DNA from 3 places in the Paenibacillus sp. BT-177 genome. Region 1 is predicted to be linked to each of the others. Evidence: predicted binding sites of a transcription regulator. Region 1 holds the regulator's gene; each other region holds the start of a gene.

The links. The regulator Rex, encoded in region 1, represses fermentation and respiration genes when NADH is low (regulators of the CRP and FNR family bind a similar motif). The targets are predictions, from matches to a motif close to TTGTGAAATATTTCACAA.
Region 2: a site for Rex is predicted at 3,540-3,557, ahead of pflB (formate C-acetyltransferase). Genes of this name have one in related genera too.
Region 3: a site for Rex is predicted at 2,314-2,331, ahead of OIU26_RS18695 (cytochrome ubiquinol oxidase subunit I). Genes of this name have one in related genera too.

Annotation. Positions count from the first base shown of each region.
Region 1 is NZ_JAOYTP010000001.1:281,827-287,183, reverse strand. Features, by position in the region: gene OIU26_RS01400 (tetratricopeptide repeat protein) at 51-683, shown strand; gene dinG (ATP-dependent DNA helicase DinG) at 841-3,723, shown strand; gene OIU26_RS01390 (redox-sensing transcriptional repressor Rex) at 3,751-4,404, shown strand; gene OIU26_RS01385 (amidohydrolase) at 4,391-5,357, shown strand, end outside.
Region 2 is NZ_JAOYTP010000001.1:436,807-442,163, forward strand. Features, by position in the region: gene OIU26_RS02205 (copper amine oxidase N-terminal domain-containing protein) at 1-87, opposite strand, end outside; gene pflA (pyruvate formate-lyase-activating protein) at 305-1,063, opposite strand; gene pflB (formate C-acetyltransferase) at 1,129-3,390, opposite strand; gene adhE (bifunctional acetaldehyde-CoA/alcohol dehydrogenase) at 3,718-5,357, opposite strand, start outside.
Region 3 is NZ_JAOYTP010000006.1:174,088-179,444, forward strand. Features, by position in the region: gene OIU26_RS18685 (cache domain-containing sensor histidine kinase) at 1-355, shown strand, start outside; gene OIU26_RS18690 (response regulator transcription factor) at 348-1,997, shown strand; gene OIU26_RS18695 (cytochrome ubiquinol oxidase subunit I) at 2,399-3,805, shown strand; gene cydB (cytochrome d ubiquinol oxidase subunit II) at 3,792-4,805, shown strand; gene cydD (thiol reductant ABC exporter subunit CydD) at 4,805-5,357, shown strand, end outside.

The sequences.
Region 1 (5,357 bases):
AGCGAAAAATGTGAGTGTATTAATCCATCTTTCGTAAGGGCGGGATGCACATGTTCCAGCATGTATTCGCAGAAATGAACAGCATGTTAGATGATATCGTGAAGCATTACCCATCAGCCCAGGGCCCCCGCAGACAGGAGCTGCTACAGCACTGGAGTCTGCTGCGGAGAATGAGTGACGGAATTATGGATGAGTGGCTGGCCTTTGAGGAAAAAATGGTTTGCCTGCGTGCAGCCGGCTTTTCCGCAGAGGCCGACATGTCTGACGCTGAGCTGCCTGAAAAGGAGCTACCGGCATTTGACCGGGGGCAGGGGTATTATCGATTACTTATGTACCGGGAGGCAATCCAGCAATTTGAGCAGGTGCTACAGCATTTTCCGAACAGCTGGCAGAGTCGCATGTATATGGGAATGGCGCATTTTCAACTGGATGATCCAGCAGAGGCTATAAGCCAGTTTCAAAAGGTGCTACACCTGACAGAACAGCCAGGGCTAAAAGCGGTCATCTATAATGCGCTAGGCTGTTTGATGGCAAAGCAGGCAGACGTAAAAGAGGCGCAAAAATATTTTGCTCTCGCTCATCAGTTCGATCCAACGCTGCCCGAGCCACTGCACAATATGCAAGCCTGTTTGTCCGGTGCCGAAAAGCTTCGCTACGACAGTTCCTTGTTGACCTGGATGTAGTTGTCAGACACCGAGTAAGACGATGCATGCTCACCTCCGTAGGCGGTGTGTGCATCGTCTTTTTTGGCTGTCTTAATTTCCAAACAGACAATCTTCTGCTATGCTATTATACAGAGTTATTATTTTTGTATGTGTCATAAGAAAGGATTAAGCTCGAATGAAATTTGCGGTATTGGATTTTGAAACGACAGGCACCCAGTCCGCGGATGACATCATTCAAGTCGGACTTGCAATTATAGATCATGATAACAGCATTTCCCGTGTTTACGGCTCTTATGTAAACCCTGGCAGATCTATTCCACCTTTTATCACCGGATTGACCGGAATTACAGATGATGACGTCAAGGATGCACCTGCACTCGAAGAAATGATGATGGAGCTCGTGCCTATGCTGGACGATGTCGTGCTGGTCGGTCATAACGTGGCGTTTGATTTCAATTTTTTGCAAAGCGCTTTGGACCGGTGTGGATATTTACCCTTTAGCGGTAGAATTTTGGATACGATGGATTTTCTGAAAATTATGTTTCCATCGTTATCTTCTTATCAGTTGGGTTTTGTTTCCTCAGAGTTTGGGCTGGCGCATGACCGCCCTCATCAAGCAGACAGCGACGCGTTGGCTACGGCTGAGGTGTTTTTAAAGTGTCTGGGTGAGCTCCAGGCATTACCTCTGATAACGATACAGCGGCTCAGCGATTTGTTCGCAGAGGAAGACAGTGACCTGGGTTGGTTTCTTGACGGCATACGAGAAGAGAAAGAGCTAGACCCTATTCAGGATTTGGAGAAACATCAGTTTTTTCGTCAGCTTGCGCTTAAAGTGGAAGATTGGACCGAACTGGCTACTCCACGAAGAGAAGATGATCCAAATCCACTCTCAGGCGTTGCCTTTGAGGAGTATATGGATGATGTGCGGGACAATTTGCGTTCATCCTTGAGCCAATATGAGGAGCGCGAGGCGCAAACACAAATGATTGAGGGTGTAAATCAAGCCCTGAGTCAAGATAAGCATTTGTTGATCGAGGCGGGTACAGGAACAGGGAAGTCCCTAGGCTATTTGCTTCCGTCACTGTATCACAGTGTAAAATATGGGCAGAGGGTCACAGTAAGCACACATACCATTAATCTGCAGGAGCAATTGCGAGAGCGTGATATTCCGATGCTGACAAAAGTGATTCCGTTCCCGTTCCGGGCTGCCATTTTTAAGGGTCGGGGGCATTATTTGTGTCTGCGTAAGTTTGAACATAAAATAAACAGAAGAGACTTCGCGACACCAAAGGAAGACTTGATTACAGCGGCTCAAATGATTGTCTGGCTGACTCTGACAGAAACCGGTGATGATGAGGAACTAAACCTGAGCAACCGTGGAGGGGATTTTTGGGAAACAGTAGCTAGTGATTCCGAGTCCTGTCTTGGCCGTTCTTGCCCATGGTTCCGCAAATGCTACTATCATCGTGCACGTCATGAAGCAGGAACAGCGGATGTGGTTATAACGAATCACTCCAAGCTGTTCACCGACGTCAAAGCAAGTCACCAGCTATTGCCCAGCTATGAACATCTGGTCATTGATGAAGCACATCATCTAGAGGAAGTAGCCGGTAAGCACCTGGGCATGCATATGAAATATTTCACACTCGTGCATACGCTGACTCGATTGTTCAAGGACAGTAAGAACGGACAATTGCCTTCGTTACGTCAGCAGTTGGCAAAGTCGGGGCATGAGAAGTCGACGGAATGGGCCTCGACCATTGATCAGCTGTACCCACTCGTGTTAGAGGTTAAGGAAACTTGGGACCTGCTAAGCGATAAGTTGTTTGGTATGTTGCCAGAGCGGTCTGATGCCACACCGGGTGAAACGGGGCAATTTTCTTCGCGTCTCAAACCGTCGGCCAAGCCTGCAAAGTGGGATCAAGCGGCGGCGTTGGAAAATCAGCTTTATGTAACGTTGAGTGAAATTTTGCGCAAGGGCGACAAGCTGATGCTGGATGTCAAGGAAGAACACGACGATTATGCGGCGGATAGTCTCATTACAGATATCACGGGTCTGCTTAAGGATTTGGCGGGGATTAGGGAAAATTTGCGCTTCTTTATACGACTCGATGATGAAACAACCGTATATTGGCTCGAAGCGAGTGGGCAATTCCGTAGTAAATCATTGCAATTTTATGCAGTGCCCGTCGATGTGAGCCGCCAGTTGAAAGAAATGTTTTTTGACAAAAAAAGAAGTATTATTCTGACATCTGCTACTTTATCGGTAGATAAGTCGTTTCAGTACATGACCGATCAACTCGGCTTGCAGGAGGCAGCGGATCAAGGACGATTAATGACGTCACAGCTCCCATCACCTTTTAATTACAGGGATCAGGTGTTGCTGGTCATTCCGCGAGACTTTCCGAGTGTGAAGGGCAGTGTAGGGGATGCACATTTTGTAGAGATGCTCGTTAGCTCTCTAGGAGCGACTGCCCAGGCGACGCGGGGGAGAATGCTTGTTCTGTTTACTTCCTATCGGATGCTCCGGCAAGTGTATGAGCCACTCAAAGAGGCGTTAGCATCCAGCGATATTACCGTGTTAGGACAAGGTGTAGACAGTGGGAGTCGGAGCAAGCTAACCCGTCGTTTTCAGGAAGCCAAGGCTTCTGTATTGCTGGGAACCAGCAGCTTCTGGGAAGGCGTCGATATTCCAGGGAAGGCTTTGACTTGTCTGGCCATCGTTCGCTTGCCGTTTCAACCGCCCAATCACCCGTTACTGGAGGCAAAAAGCGAGCTGCTCCAGCAGCAGAAGAAGAACCCATTTATGAAGCTGTCTGTACCACAAGCAGTTATTCGCTTCAAACAGGGATTTGGGCGATTGGTACGTACAGCGAGTGACCACGGAGTCGTTATCGTTTACGATACGCGTGTGATCGAATCCTATTACGGAAAGCACTTTTTGTACTCGTTACCGGGACCAAAAATGGAGCATATGCCATCGGAGCAAATGGTGCCCCGCATCGCCGAATGGCTCCAATCCGCCCCGGAGACAGAGGCACAACGGACGGACACCTAAAGTCCGTTACAATTAGGGGGAGCAAGTATGAAATCAGATAAAATTTCAGAGGCTGTCGTACGGAGATTACCCGTATATTTACGTTATCTGAATGCACTGCACAAACGGGAGGTGGCTACGGTCTCTTCTCAAGAGCTGGGACAGAGGTTAGATTTGAATCCGGCCCAAATTCGTAAAGATCTTGCCTATTTTGGCGATTTTGGTCGGAAGGGCATCGGTTACGATGTTTCTTATCTAATTGAGAAAATACGCCATATCCTGAAAATTGACCAGCAAATTAATGTAGTATTGGTCGGAGCGGGTAATCTGGGTCAAGCCCTATCAAACTATAACGCTTATTTAAAAGACAATATGAAGATTGTGGCGGTATTTGATGCGTTCCCGGATAAGGTTGGGACCAGAATCAATACCTTAGTCGTTCAACCGATGGATGAATTGGAAGCGACTGTAAAAGAGAAAAATATTCGAATCGGGATTATTACTGTACCTGATTTTGAGGCACAACACGTAGCTGATAGGCTCATTGAGAGTGGAATTGGAGCGATTTTAAACTTTGCACCTATCATTCTCAAGGCGCCGGCTAATATTCGGATACATGCCACAGACTTTACAACTGACTTGCTTAGCCTCGCTTATTATCTGGAGGACGGAAAGGAAGAAGCACAATATGACAGTGAATAAATGGATGATTAAAAACGGTTCTTTTGCCGTGAATGGACCTGAAGCAGGGGTAATCCATGGTTTTATGATTGTGGAGGATAGCCGTATTACTTACATTGGCGAGACTCTGCCTGCGGGTGAGGAAGAGACAGAAGCAATCGACGGTAACGGGTTATTGTTTTTGCCTGGTCTGATTAATACTCATGGTCATGCGGCGATGTCTCTGCTGCGAGGGTATGGAGATGACTTGGCACTTCAAGTGTGGCTTCAGGAAAAAATGTGGCCTATGGAAGCCAAGTTTACATCTACGGATGTGTATTGGGGAACATCCTTGTCAGTGCTGGAAATGCTGAAAGGTGGAACCACAACTTTCCTGGATATGTACGATCATATGGATGAGGTGGCACGTGTAGCTGAAGAGTCGGGCATCCGTGCAAGTTTGATGCGTGGAGCCATTGGACTCTGTTCAGAAGAAGAACAGCGGATCAAGCTGGCTGAGGCCGTGACTTTTGCCCGTAACTGGCATGGAAAAGCAGACGGACGTATCACAACGATGATGTCTCCGCATGCCCCATACACATGCCCGCCAGCGTTTATTGAGAAATTTGTTCAAGCAGCACATGATCTCGATTTACCATTGCATACGCACATGTCCGAGACGATCGCCGAAGTTGAGCAAAACGTACGCGACTACGGTTTGCGTCCAGTTGCACACTTAGATAAGCTTGGCTTTTTCTCCCGCCCTTCACTTGTTGCCCACGGCGTACACTTGAACGACGAAGAGATAGCTTTATTAGCGGAACGAGGTGTGGCGGTTTCACATAATCCAGGCAGTAACTTGAAGCTGGCAAGTGGTGTAGCTAGAGTGCCTGAATTGCTGCGTGCAGGAGTTACTGTTTCTCTTGGAACAGACGGTCCTGCCAGCAATAATAACCTGGATATGTTCGAGGAAATGCGTCTGGCGGCACTCATTC
Region 2 (5,357 bases), 150 kb from region 1:
TGATGCTGCTTCTGCTCCTACAGGGGCTACTGCAGCCACCTGAGCTACCGCCAAGGCGGTGAGCATGGTCCATTTCTTGAAATTCATTGTCTGTCTCCTTCTATCCCCAAATTATTATCATTCCCGTGAAAAGTCATACTATTAGACGCGACAGTTGCTAAAAAGTTTCTGGAAATTTTGACGATCATGAAAAAAAGGGAACATTCTCCTGTGAATGCAAAAATTCAACAACAAAAAACCGCCGTCCATCTGATCTGATGTGGCGGCGGCTTCATAACCTGAAAGTAGTTCTGATCCATTTACATTATGATGGACGACAGGCAGTATTCGTTCCTGCAGTCTCCAGACGACCCTCTTCAATGAGTCGGTAAGCACGTTGAACTTCTTCATCTGTAGGAGACGGAACTCCCTCCAGCGGATACGCCTTACCGAGCATTTCCCATTTGTAAACACCCATTTGATGGTAAGGTAAAATTTCGAATTTTTCGACTCCGTTCAACGTTCCAATGAACCGTCCCAAATTTAGTAGATCTTGCTCGTCATCATGAATCCCCGGTACAAATACGTGTCTAATCCACATCTTGCGCCCTTGCTCAGACAACCATCGGGCCGTACTTAACATACGGTCGTTGGACTTGCCTGTAAGCTTAATATGCTTGTCGTTATCGATGTGCTTAATATCTAGTAGTACCAAATCCGTTACGTCCAGCAGATCATGGATACGACCTGCATCATTAAAGCCGTTGCTGTCCAATGTCGTGTGCAAATTCCAGCGACGTTTCACTTCTTTGAACAGCTCTGCTACAAAATGAGCTTGCAATGTCGGTTCTCCACCGGATACAGTTAATCCGCCTCCCGAAGAACGGTAATAGGCTAAGTATGGTTCAATCTCAGCCAATACTTCTTCTAACGTCATCGGATTACCTTCATTCAAGGCCCAAGTGTCCGGATTATGGCAATATTGACATTTCAACAAGCATCCTTGCATAAAGAGCACGAAGCGGATGCCGGGACCATCGACGGTCCCGAAGGTTTCCAATGAGTGTATGTGACCTTTCAACATGTTGCATCATCCTTCCCGCATCCGCTATGCGTGCGTCAGTGTATTATTTGATACGTAAAACTTATTTACATTGTACCGTGGAAAGTACGGTTAATAACATCCAATTGTTGCTCACGAGTCAGCTTGATAAAGTTAACGGCATAGCCGGAAACACGAATCGTAAGTTGTGGATAGTTTTCTGGGTGTTCCATTGCATCCAACAGTTGTTCACGAGCAAACACATTGACATTCAGATGATGTGCGTGACTTCCAAAGTAGCCATCCATCATCGAAACAAGGTTTGTTTTGCGTGTTTCTTCTTCTTTACCCAGTGCTTTAGGCACGATGGAGAAGGTATTCGAAATACCATCTAAGCTGTGTTCATAAGGCAATTTGGCTACGGAACTCAGAGATGCCAGAGCACCTTTTTTATCACGACCATGCATTGGGTTTGCACCTGGTGCGAACGGTTCGCCTGCTTTACGTCCATCAGGTGTTGTACCTGTTTTCTTACCGTATACCACGTTGGAAGTAATGGTCAGTACGGATTGAGTAGGAACCGCATTACGATAAGCTTTATGTTTGCGGATCATGCTCATGAAGCTTTCTACCAGTTCTACAGCAATAGTATCTACGCGGTCATCATTGTTACCATAGCAAGGATATTCGCCTTCAATTTCAAAGTCAACAGCAATTCCTTTTTCGTTGCGAATTGGTTTAACTTTTGCATATTTAATGGCGCTCAAGGAGTCGGTAGCAACTGACAGGCCTGCAATACCGCAAGCCATGGTACGAAGAATATCACGGTCATGCAACGCCATTTCAATGCGTTCGTAGCTATATTTATCATGCATATAGTGAATAACATTCAAAGTGTTCATGTACAGTTTTGCGAGCCATTCCATCATAGGTTTGAAACGGCTCAACACTTCTTCGTAATCCAGCACTTCACTTGTAATGGCTGGGAACTCAGGTCCTACTTGAACGCCGGATTTTTCATCCTTACCACCGTTAATGGCATACAGCAGAGCTTTTGCTAAGTTGGCACGAGCGCCAAAGAATTGCATTTGTTTACCAATTCTCATGGCGGATACACAACAAGCAATACCATAATCATCGCCGTAGATTGGACGCATCAAATCGTCATTTTCATATTGAATGGAGCTAGTTTCAATAGAAACTTTTGCACAATATTTTTTAAAGCCCTCAGGCAGTTTTTCTGACCACAGTACAGTCAAGTTAGGCTCTGGAGCAGGTCCTAAGTTGTACAGTGTGTGCAAGAAGCGGAAGCTGTTTTTGGTAACACGAGTTTCTCCAGTGACAGACATACCACCAATGGATTCTGTTACCCAAGTTGGGTCACCACTGAACAGTTCGTTGTAGTCAGGTGTACGCAGGAACTTAACAATACGCAGTTTCATAACAAAATGATCGACCAGTTCCTGAGCTTGTTCTTCGTTCATCGTACCTTCCTCAAGATCACGTTGAGTATAGATATCAAGGAATGAAGATACACGTCCCAAGGACATTGCTGCACCATTTTGTTCTTTAATCGCTGCGAGATATCCAAAATATACCCATTGGAAAGCTTCTTTTGCATTGTTAGCTGGTTTAGAAATATCAAAGCCGTGCTCAGCAGCCATTTGTTTCAATTCATTCAAGGCACGAATTTGTTCAGAAATTTCTTCACGTAGACGGATTACGTCTTCTTCCATGGAATCAACTTCAAGGCTTTTCAATTGAAGTTTTTTATCTTGGATCAAGAAGTCTGCACCATACAGAGCTACGCGACGATAGTCACCGATTATACGACCACGACCGTATGCATCTGGCAAACCAGTAATGATACCAGCTTTACGAGCTGCTCTCATTTCATCTGTATAAGCGTCAAATACACCTTGGTTGTGCGTTTTACGAATATGAGTGAAAATGTCAACAATGCTTTGTGGCACTTCAAAACCATAGGCTTTGCAAGCGTCGATCATCATCCGAATTCCACCGAACGGTTGCAAAGAACGTTTGAATGGAGCATCTGTTTGTACACCGACAACTTGTTCTTTGTCCTTGTCCAAATAGCCTGGTTTATGTGAAATAATGGTGGATGGCGTATTCACGTCTACATCAAGCACACCGCCGTTTGCCAACTCTTTTTTAGTAAGATCAGATACAATTTCCCACAGTGCAGTTGTGTTAGCAGTAGGACCAACCAAAAATTTTTCATTACCAACATAAGGTGAGATATTGGTTTCAATAAAATCGTTGACGTTAACTTCTCTAGTCCATTTTCCTTTTTTAAAACCTCTCCAGCCAGATTGTTGCTCTTGTAATTCTCTCTCAATCACCGACATGTAAATCCCTCCAAATTGTTTGGTCTTCCGGACTTGTGATTTTTTTCACGTTTAAACTATTTCTTAAGCCCGGCCTTTTCACCGATGCCTTACGCTCAGTGTCGGGACCTTTCTTACACTCTTATTGTAGAATAATGATAGAGTGTAGTATGTGACATAAATCACAATATGAGTGATTTATGTCACTTTATTTTCCCTAGCTTCACGCCTATACCTTCAGCCTCGCCGCTCACCTCCCTTCCCAAACCAAGAGGCCCTCTATATAGAGAGCCTGCATTGGTATTGTATAGGAAAATGCTTTGTTACAAGCCTCTTCATACTATTATATTATTGATCAAAGCGTCCGTAGAAGGCATTGCGGTATACATCAGCCAATTCAGTAACCAGCGGCAGCTTTGGATTTGCAGTTGTACATTGATCCTCAAAAGCGCGGTCAGCCAGATAATCTACACGTGATTCAAAGTCTTTTGGATCGAATCCGAGTTGTTGGAACGATTCCTCGATACCGAGTGTTTTGTTCAACTTACGGATCGCGTCAATTAAGCTGTTAACCCCTTCTTCAGTGGTACGTGCAGGCAGTCCCAGTATGCGTGCAATTTCTGCATAGCGCTCATCTGCAACAAAGTGCGAATATTTAGGGAACGAAGCAAATTTTGTCGGCTTTTTCGCATTGTAGCGAATAACGTGCGGCAGCAAGATAGCATTCGTGCGGCCATGCGCCGTATGGTATTGTCCGCCCCATTTATGTGCAAGACTGTGGTTAATACCCAAGAATGCATTAGCAAACGCCATACCTGCAAGTGTAGAAGCATTATGCATTTTTTCGCGAGCCAACTTGTCGCCGATCAGAGCCGATTGCTCCAGGTATTGGAATACCAGTTGAATGGCTTTAATTGCCAGACCATCTGTGTAATCATTGGCCATTACAGACACGTAAGCCTCGATAGCATGTGTCAGAACGTCCATACCTGTATCGGCTACAGCTGTTTTAGGCAGCGAATATACAAACACAGGGTCAATAATTGCCACATCAGGAGTCAACTCATAGTCAGCCAGCGGATACTTCGTGTTGCCCAGGTTTTTGTCTGTAATTACTGCAAACGATGTGACTTCCGAACCTGTACCCGAGGTTGTAGGGATAGCTACAAATTGTGCTTTTTGACCCAGACGTGGGTACTTGTAAATCCGTTTACGAATATCCATGAATTTTTGCTTCAAGTTATTGAAATCAGTATCCGGATATTCATAGAACATCCACATGCCTTTAGCAGCATCCATTGGCGAACCGCCGCCGAGTGCGATGATGCAATCCGGTTGGAAACGTCTCATCATTTCAGTACCACGCTCTACCGTAACTGTCGATGGATCTGGCTCAACTTCAGAGAACACTTCAATCGCAACTGGTGTTTGGCGCTGGTGCAAATAATGAATGACGCGGTCCACATATCCGAGTTTCACCATCATAGGGTCAGTGATAATGGCTACACGTGTGATATCAGGCATTTTAGCAAGATACTGTGTCGAATTTTTCTCAAAATAAATTTTGGAAGGTACTTTGAACCATTGCATATTCACCGTCCGTTTCGCCACCCTTTTCACATTAATCAAGTTAACTGCAGATACGTTCGACGAAGTCGAGTTACGACCGTACGAACCGCAACCAAGTGTCAACGAAGGAAGGTTGGTGTTGTAAATATCACCGATTGCACCATGTGTGGAAGGTGCATTTACAATGATACGACCTGTTTGCAAACGGTTTGCAAAGCGAGCGATAACGTCCTCATCTTGCGAATGGATAGCTGACGAGTGACCCATACCGCCGAACTCTACAACTTCAGCAGCACGTTGGATACCTTGCTCTGCATTTTTCACTTTGTAGCAAGCCAATACCGGACTCAATTTTTCCGCAGATAATGGGAATTTGGTTCCTACTCCTTCAATTTCAGCGACCAAAATTTTTGTTCCTG
Region 3 (5,357 bases), on a different contig from region 1:
CATGTCGATTCCTCCCTTAATCATACAACCGCTAGTGGAAAATGCAGTTATTCATGGCCTAGAAAATAAGGAAGAGCCAGTTACCGTGAAGGTAGATATCACAATAGAACAAAGAGAACTGCACATTAAAGTGGCTGATGATGGAATTGGCATGAAGGAAGAACAACTGACCCGTCTGTTGGCTCGGATCACGGGTACGGAGGAGCCGGAAGGGAGCAGTATTGGTCTGCGTAATGTTCATCAACGTCTGACATTGATGTATGGTGAACGTTATGGTCTGCATATTGAAAGCGCATTACAGGTAGGAACAACCGTATACTTTTCCATACCAAGGGAGGAAGCGTCGAATGTATAAAGCGATGATTGTAGATGATGAGCCTGCGATTCGTGAAGGACTGTCTTCCATTATTGACTGGGGGGATTGTGGCTTTCGCATCGTCGATACGGCAGAGAACGGACGCGAGGCTCTGGAAAAGTTCGGAGAGCATCGACCGGAACTGGTCATTGTAGATATTCGTATGCCTGGGATGAGTGGATTGGAGGTTATACAAAGCATACGCCAAATGAATGGGGAGCCGTTTCACTTTCTCATTTTAAGCGGATATGCAGACTTTAATTATGCTAGGCAAGCCATGGGATTCGGGGTGGATGGTTATCTGTTGAAGCCGGTTGATGAGGAAGAAATGACGTTAGAGCTGAAACGAGTACGACAAAGCATTGAGAATGAAAAGGGAGATGGAAAGTGGGGGAGTCCATCTTCGCATGAGCGCGATTGGATTGAAGCACTGTTGTTTCCGGTTCATTCAGAGCACCCTCGGGATGCTGTAGAACCCAGCCATCGTGCATCCAAGCAAGCTGATCACCAAAGCGACGCTGGAAAGCATGGACAACAGCCAGCGTTACCAGCATTGGACTGGAGTAGCTATCAGGTGATTCTGCTGGATTTGCGTATACCTGACTGGGATCGGCAAGCCCGGCAGTTGGCAGCAAAGCAGCGGCTAGCGGAATTGTGTCGTGATCAGGATAGAGGCATTGTGTTTGAGGCTGGAATATATACGGGCCTATTGCTTCCCGCCATGTTAAAAACGGAGCAAGATGCTGTTCAGTTGCTGGCTGCATGGCGACAGGAACTAAAGCCTTGGGTAAATGAAATCTATGGGGCTGCTGGCGCTCCGGTAGACATTCTTAGCGATATCCCCAGATCTTTTGAACAAGCGTTACGATTATTGGAGCGTACGTTTTTGTTCCGGGCAGAAAGAGTCATGCTTCCTGGAGACCTACGTGAATGGGAGACAGTCCATGCTGAAATGGATGAAGCGTCTGATAGAGCCTCGGATGACCCCATGCGTTATGCAGAAAAGCTGTACTATGCGCTGGATATGGCTAATGGTAAAGTGGCGACCCGTGTCATTAAGGACATGGAAGTCCAATTTCCACAGATTTATCGTACAGAATCTGCAATCAAGGCGGCATTCGCTCAGACATTCACACTGGCACTGAACAAGTATGCAGCTGGACAAGAACACAGCCGGACCGTGCTGGAGGAGCACTCTAACCTGATTACCAATGTATATGCTTATTCAACATTGGGCGAGCTGGTGGATCACTCGCTCGAGCATGTGTTGCAGTGGATTGGCCAGACTGATACGGGTGGCAAGGAGATCATCATGAAGCAAATGATTGACTTTATACATGGTCATTATGATGAAAATTTGCGACTGGAATTACTGGCGGATATGTTCAATTACAATAGTGGGTATTTGGGCAAACTGTTCAAAAGTCATACAGGCGAGGCCTTTAATGCCTACCTGGATAAGGTAAGGATTGAGCGAGCAAGGGAATTGCTTGCACAGGGGATTAAGGTGCACCAAGTGGCGGGTCGCGTGGGATATGCGAATGCAGATTATTTTCATAGTAAATTTAAAAAATATGTCGGTATGTCACCTTCCTCCTATCGTAATCAGACCCAAAAAAACGGAGGAACAGATGGCTGTTGATCGATTTCCTAGGTTTAACGTTATGAAGTCTCTCTTGCAGATGTCGGAGGTATGTCCTTCGAATGAAGAGAGGCTTTTTTTATATGTTGAAAAAGGACGGATCAATAGAAAATGTCACATTCATTATGGATTTTAGGACATTTTCATAAAAACGCCATCGTTATGACACAACTTTGACACGATGTTCACATTTTTGATTCTATTTCATTTAAATTTATTCTATATAATGGGGATAATCTGAAGCCCGGTTATGGCAACCATGGCAAGTTAGCTGAGTGGGTCATTTCCTAAAAAAGTGACGGTTTCATATGTAAGAGTGTGAATATAATCACAAATACAAAAGACTTCAGATTACAAACATTAAATCATTGTTAAGGGAAGTACAGGGGAGGAGCAGCATCATGGACGTATTGGATTTGGCACGGTTGCAGTTTGCAACCACTACGATTCTTCATTTTGTTTATGTGCCGATCTCCATTGGATTGTCATTGTTGGTGGCAATTATGGAGACTATGTATGTTATCAAGAAAAAAGACTTGTACAAAAAAATGGCTCAATTCTGGGGGACATTTCTGCTGATTAACTTTGCGTTAGGGGTAGTCACCGGGATTTTGCAGGAGTTTCAGTTCGGAATGAATTGGTCGGACTTTTCCCGTTTTGTCGGTGATGTATTTGGTACACCGTTAGCCATTGAAGCATTACTCGCATTTTTCCTGGAATCGACCTTTATCGGTCTATGGGTATTCGGCTGGGAAAGATTATCCAAAACTGTCCATTTAATTTGCATGTGGTTGGTAGCGATCGGTACGATGCTCTCGGCTTTGTGGATTTTGGCTGCCAATTCATTCATGCAACGTCCTGTAGGATATGGGGTTGTAAATGGACGGGCAGAAATGCAGGATTTTGCTGCCTTGTTAACGAACGAACAGCTTTTGTGGGAGTATCCTCACACCATCTTTGCTGCCATTGCAACCGGGGCTTTCCTCGTAGCAGGGATTAGTGCTTGGAAGCTGATGCATAAAAAGAATATGGACTTTTTTAAACCTTCTTTTAAATTGAGTATTATTGTTGCATTAATCTGTGCCATTGCTATTCCTTTGTTTGGTCATGGACAGGCTCAATATTTGATCAAAACACAGCCCATGAAGATGGCAGCCAGTGAAGCTCTGTGGGGAGACAGCGGCGATCCGGCGCCTTGGACGGTTATTGCAAATATTGATCCTGATAAGCAGGAAAATACCTTTGAGATTAAGGTTCCGTTTGCACTGAGCTTTCTGTCGTATAGCAAGTTTTCCGGCTCTGTACCTGGTATGAAGGAGCTTCAAGCACAGTATGAAAAGACCTACGGTCCAGGTGATTATATTCCGCCTGTCCGTACGACCTTCTGGAGCTTCCGCATTATGATTGCGGCAGGATGTGCCATGATTGCACTTGCTCTGTACGGAGCTTACCTGAGTTTTCGACAAAAATTGGAGGGCTCACATCGTTGGTTCTTCCGCCTTATGCTGTGGGGGATATCGCTCCCGTTCATTGGGAATACAGCAGGCTGGATCATGACAGAAATGGGACGTCAGCCGTGGACTGTGTTTGGCTTGCTTCAAACGAAAGATTCTGTTTCACCTACCGTTGTAGCAGGAGAAGTGCTGTTCTCCCTGATTGCATTTACGACGCTGTATCTTATTTTAACGGGTGTACTGGCATTCCTGTTTGCTCGCACCGCTCGTAAAGGCCCAGATATTGAGCCGCATCAGCATACAGTCATTCATGATCCATTTGCTCAAGGAGGTGACAGCATTGTCGTTAAATGATTTATGGTTCTTATTGATCGCAGTGTTGTTTACAGGCTTCTTTTTTCTAGAGGGCTTTGATTTTGGCGTGGGGATGGCAACAGGATTAGTGCCGCGTAATGACCAACAAAAACGTTTGATGATCAATACGATTGGTCCATTCTGGGATGCCAACGAAGTGTGGCTGATTACAGCAGCAGGTGCGATGTTTGCCGCTTTTCCGCATTTTTATGCAACGATGTTCAGCGGATATTATCTGGTATTTGTGTTTATTTTGCTAGGTTTGATCTTGCGAGGAGTCTCCTTTGAGTTCCGTGGCAAGGCCGAAGGAAAAGGGTGGACAGGAACGTGGGATACTTGCATTCTGATTGGCAGCTTCCTGCCGCCGATGCTGTTTGGTATGGCCTTTGCGGCTTTGGTAAAAGGTGTACCTATCCAGCAAAACATGGATTTGAAAGCCGGATTTTTGGATGTGTTCAATGGATACACCGTATGGATTGGACTGACAGTGGTCGGAATGTGCCTCATGCACGGGCTGACGTTCATTTCTCTGCGGACGATTGGTGAAGTCAGGGATCGTGCTCGTGTGATCGCGTCCAAATTTCTTCCGGTGTTGGGAATTCTACTTGCTGGTATGGTGGTATGGACTTATTTTGCAACGGATATATTTGCACGTCGCGGTCCCTTTATGTATGTTGCGGTTGCGGTGGGAATTCTCGCCTATGTGCTGACATGGTATTTCCTGAGACAGCGCCGCGAAGGATGGGCTTTCGGGATGACAGGTGTCATCATTTTGCTAAGCTTCGTTTCGTTATTCGTTGGCTTGTTCCCAAGATTTATGGTGAGCTCGATCAACAGTGCTTTTGATTTGACGATATATAATGCAAGCTCCAGTCATTACACACTGAAAGCCATGACGATTGTTGCAGCAACGCTTTTACCCTTTGTGTTGGCTTATCAGGCGTGGAGCTATTTTGTTTTCCATAAGCGTCTCAGTGAGAAGGATCATCTGGAATACTAATGGATAAAGCCTGGTTTGAATTAAAGGGCATTCGGCCAGTAATGCTGCTGCTGGCCGCCCTTTCCCTGCTCCAGGGAGCAGCGGTAATTGCACAAGCCATCTTTTTGGCAAAGGCTGTAACGGTTTTGTTTAATAAAAATCCGCTGGTAATGGCTTGGCCATCGCTGGCGTTGTTTTTCGCGGCTTTTGCAGTGAGGCATACGATGATCTGGCTGCAACGCCGGACAGCCGGTCGTTTCGCCGAAGCAGCAGGCGCTTCCTTACGGGAGCGTCTGCTTGCGCGTTTGTTCGAGCGGGGTCCGGGTTTTGCCGCGAAGGAAGGAAGCGGCAAGTTGGTGACGCTAGCGCTGGATGGTGTGGATCGGTTTCGCAATTATTTGGAAATATCCATTCCTCGTATAATAGACATGATGGCTGTAACCTTACTGGTGCTTGTGTATGTTTTCACATTAGATATGATTTCAGGTGTGATTTTGACGACTACGATGCCGATTTTGGTGGGCTTCTTTATTTTACTCGGCTTGGCGGCGCGAAAGCAGGCAGACAAGCAGT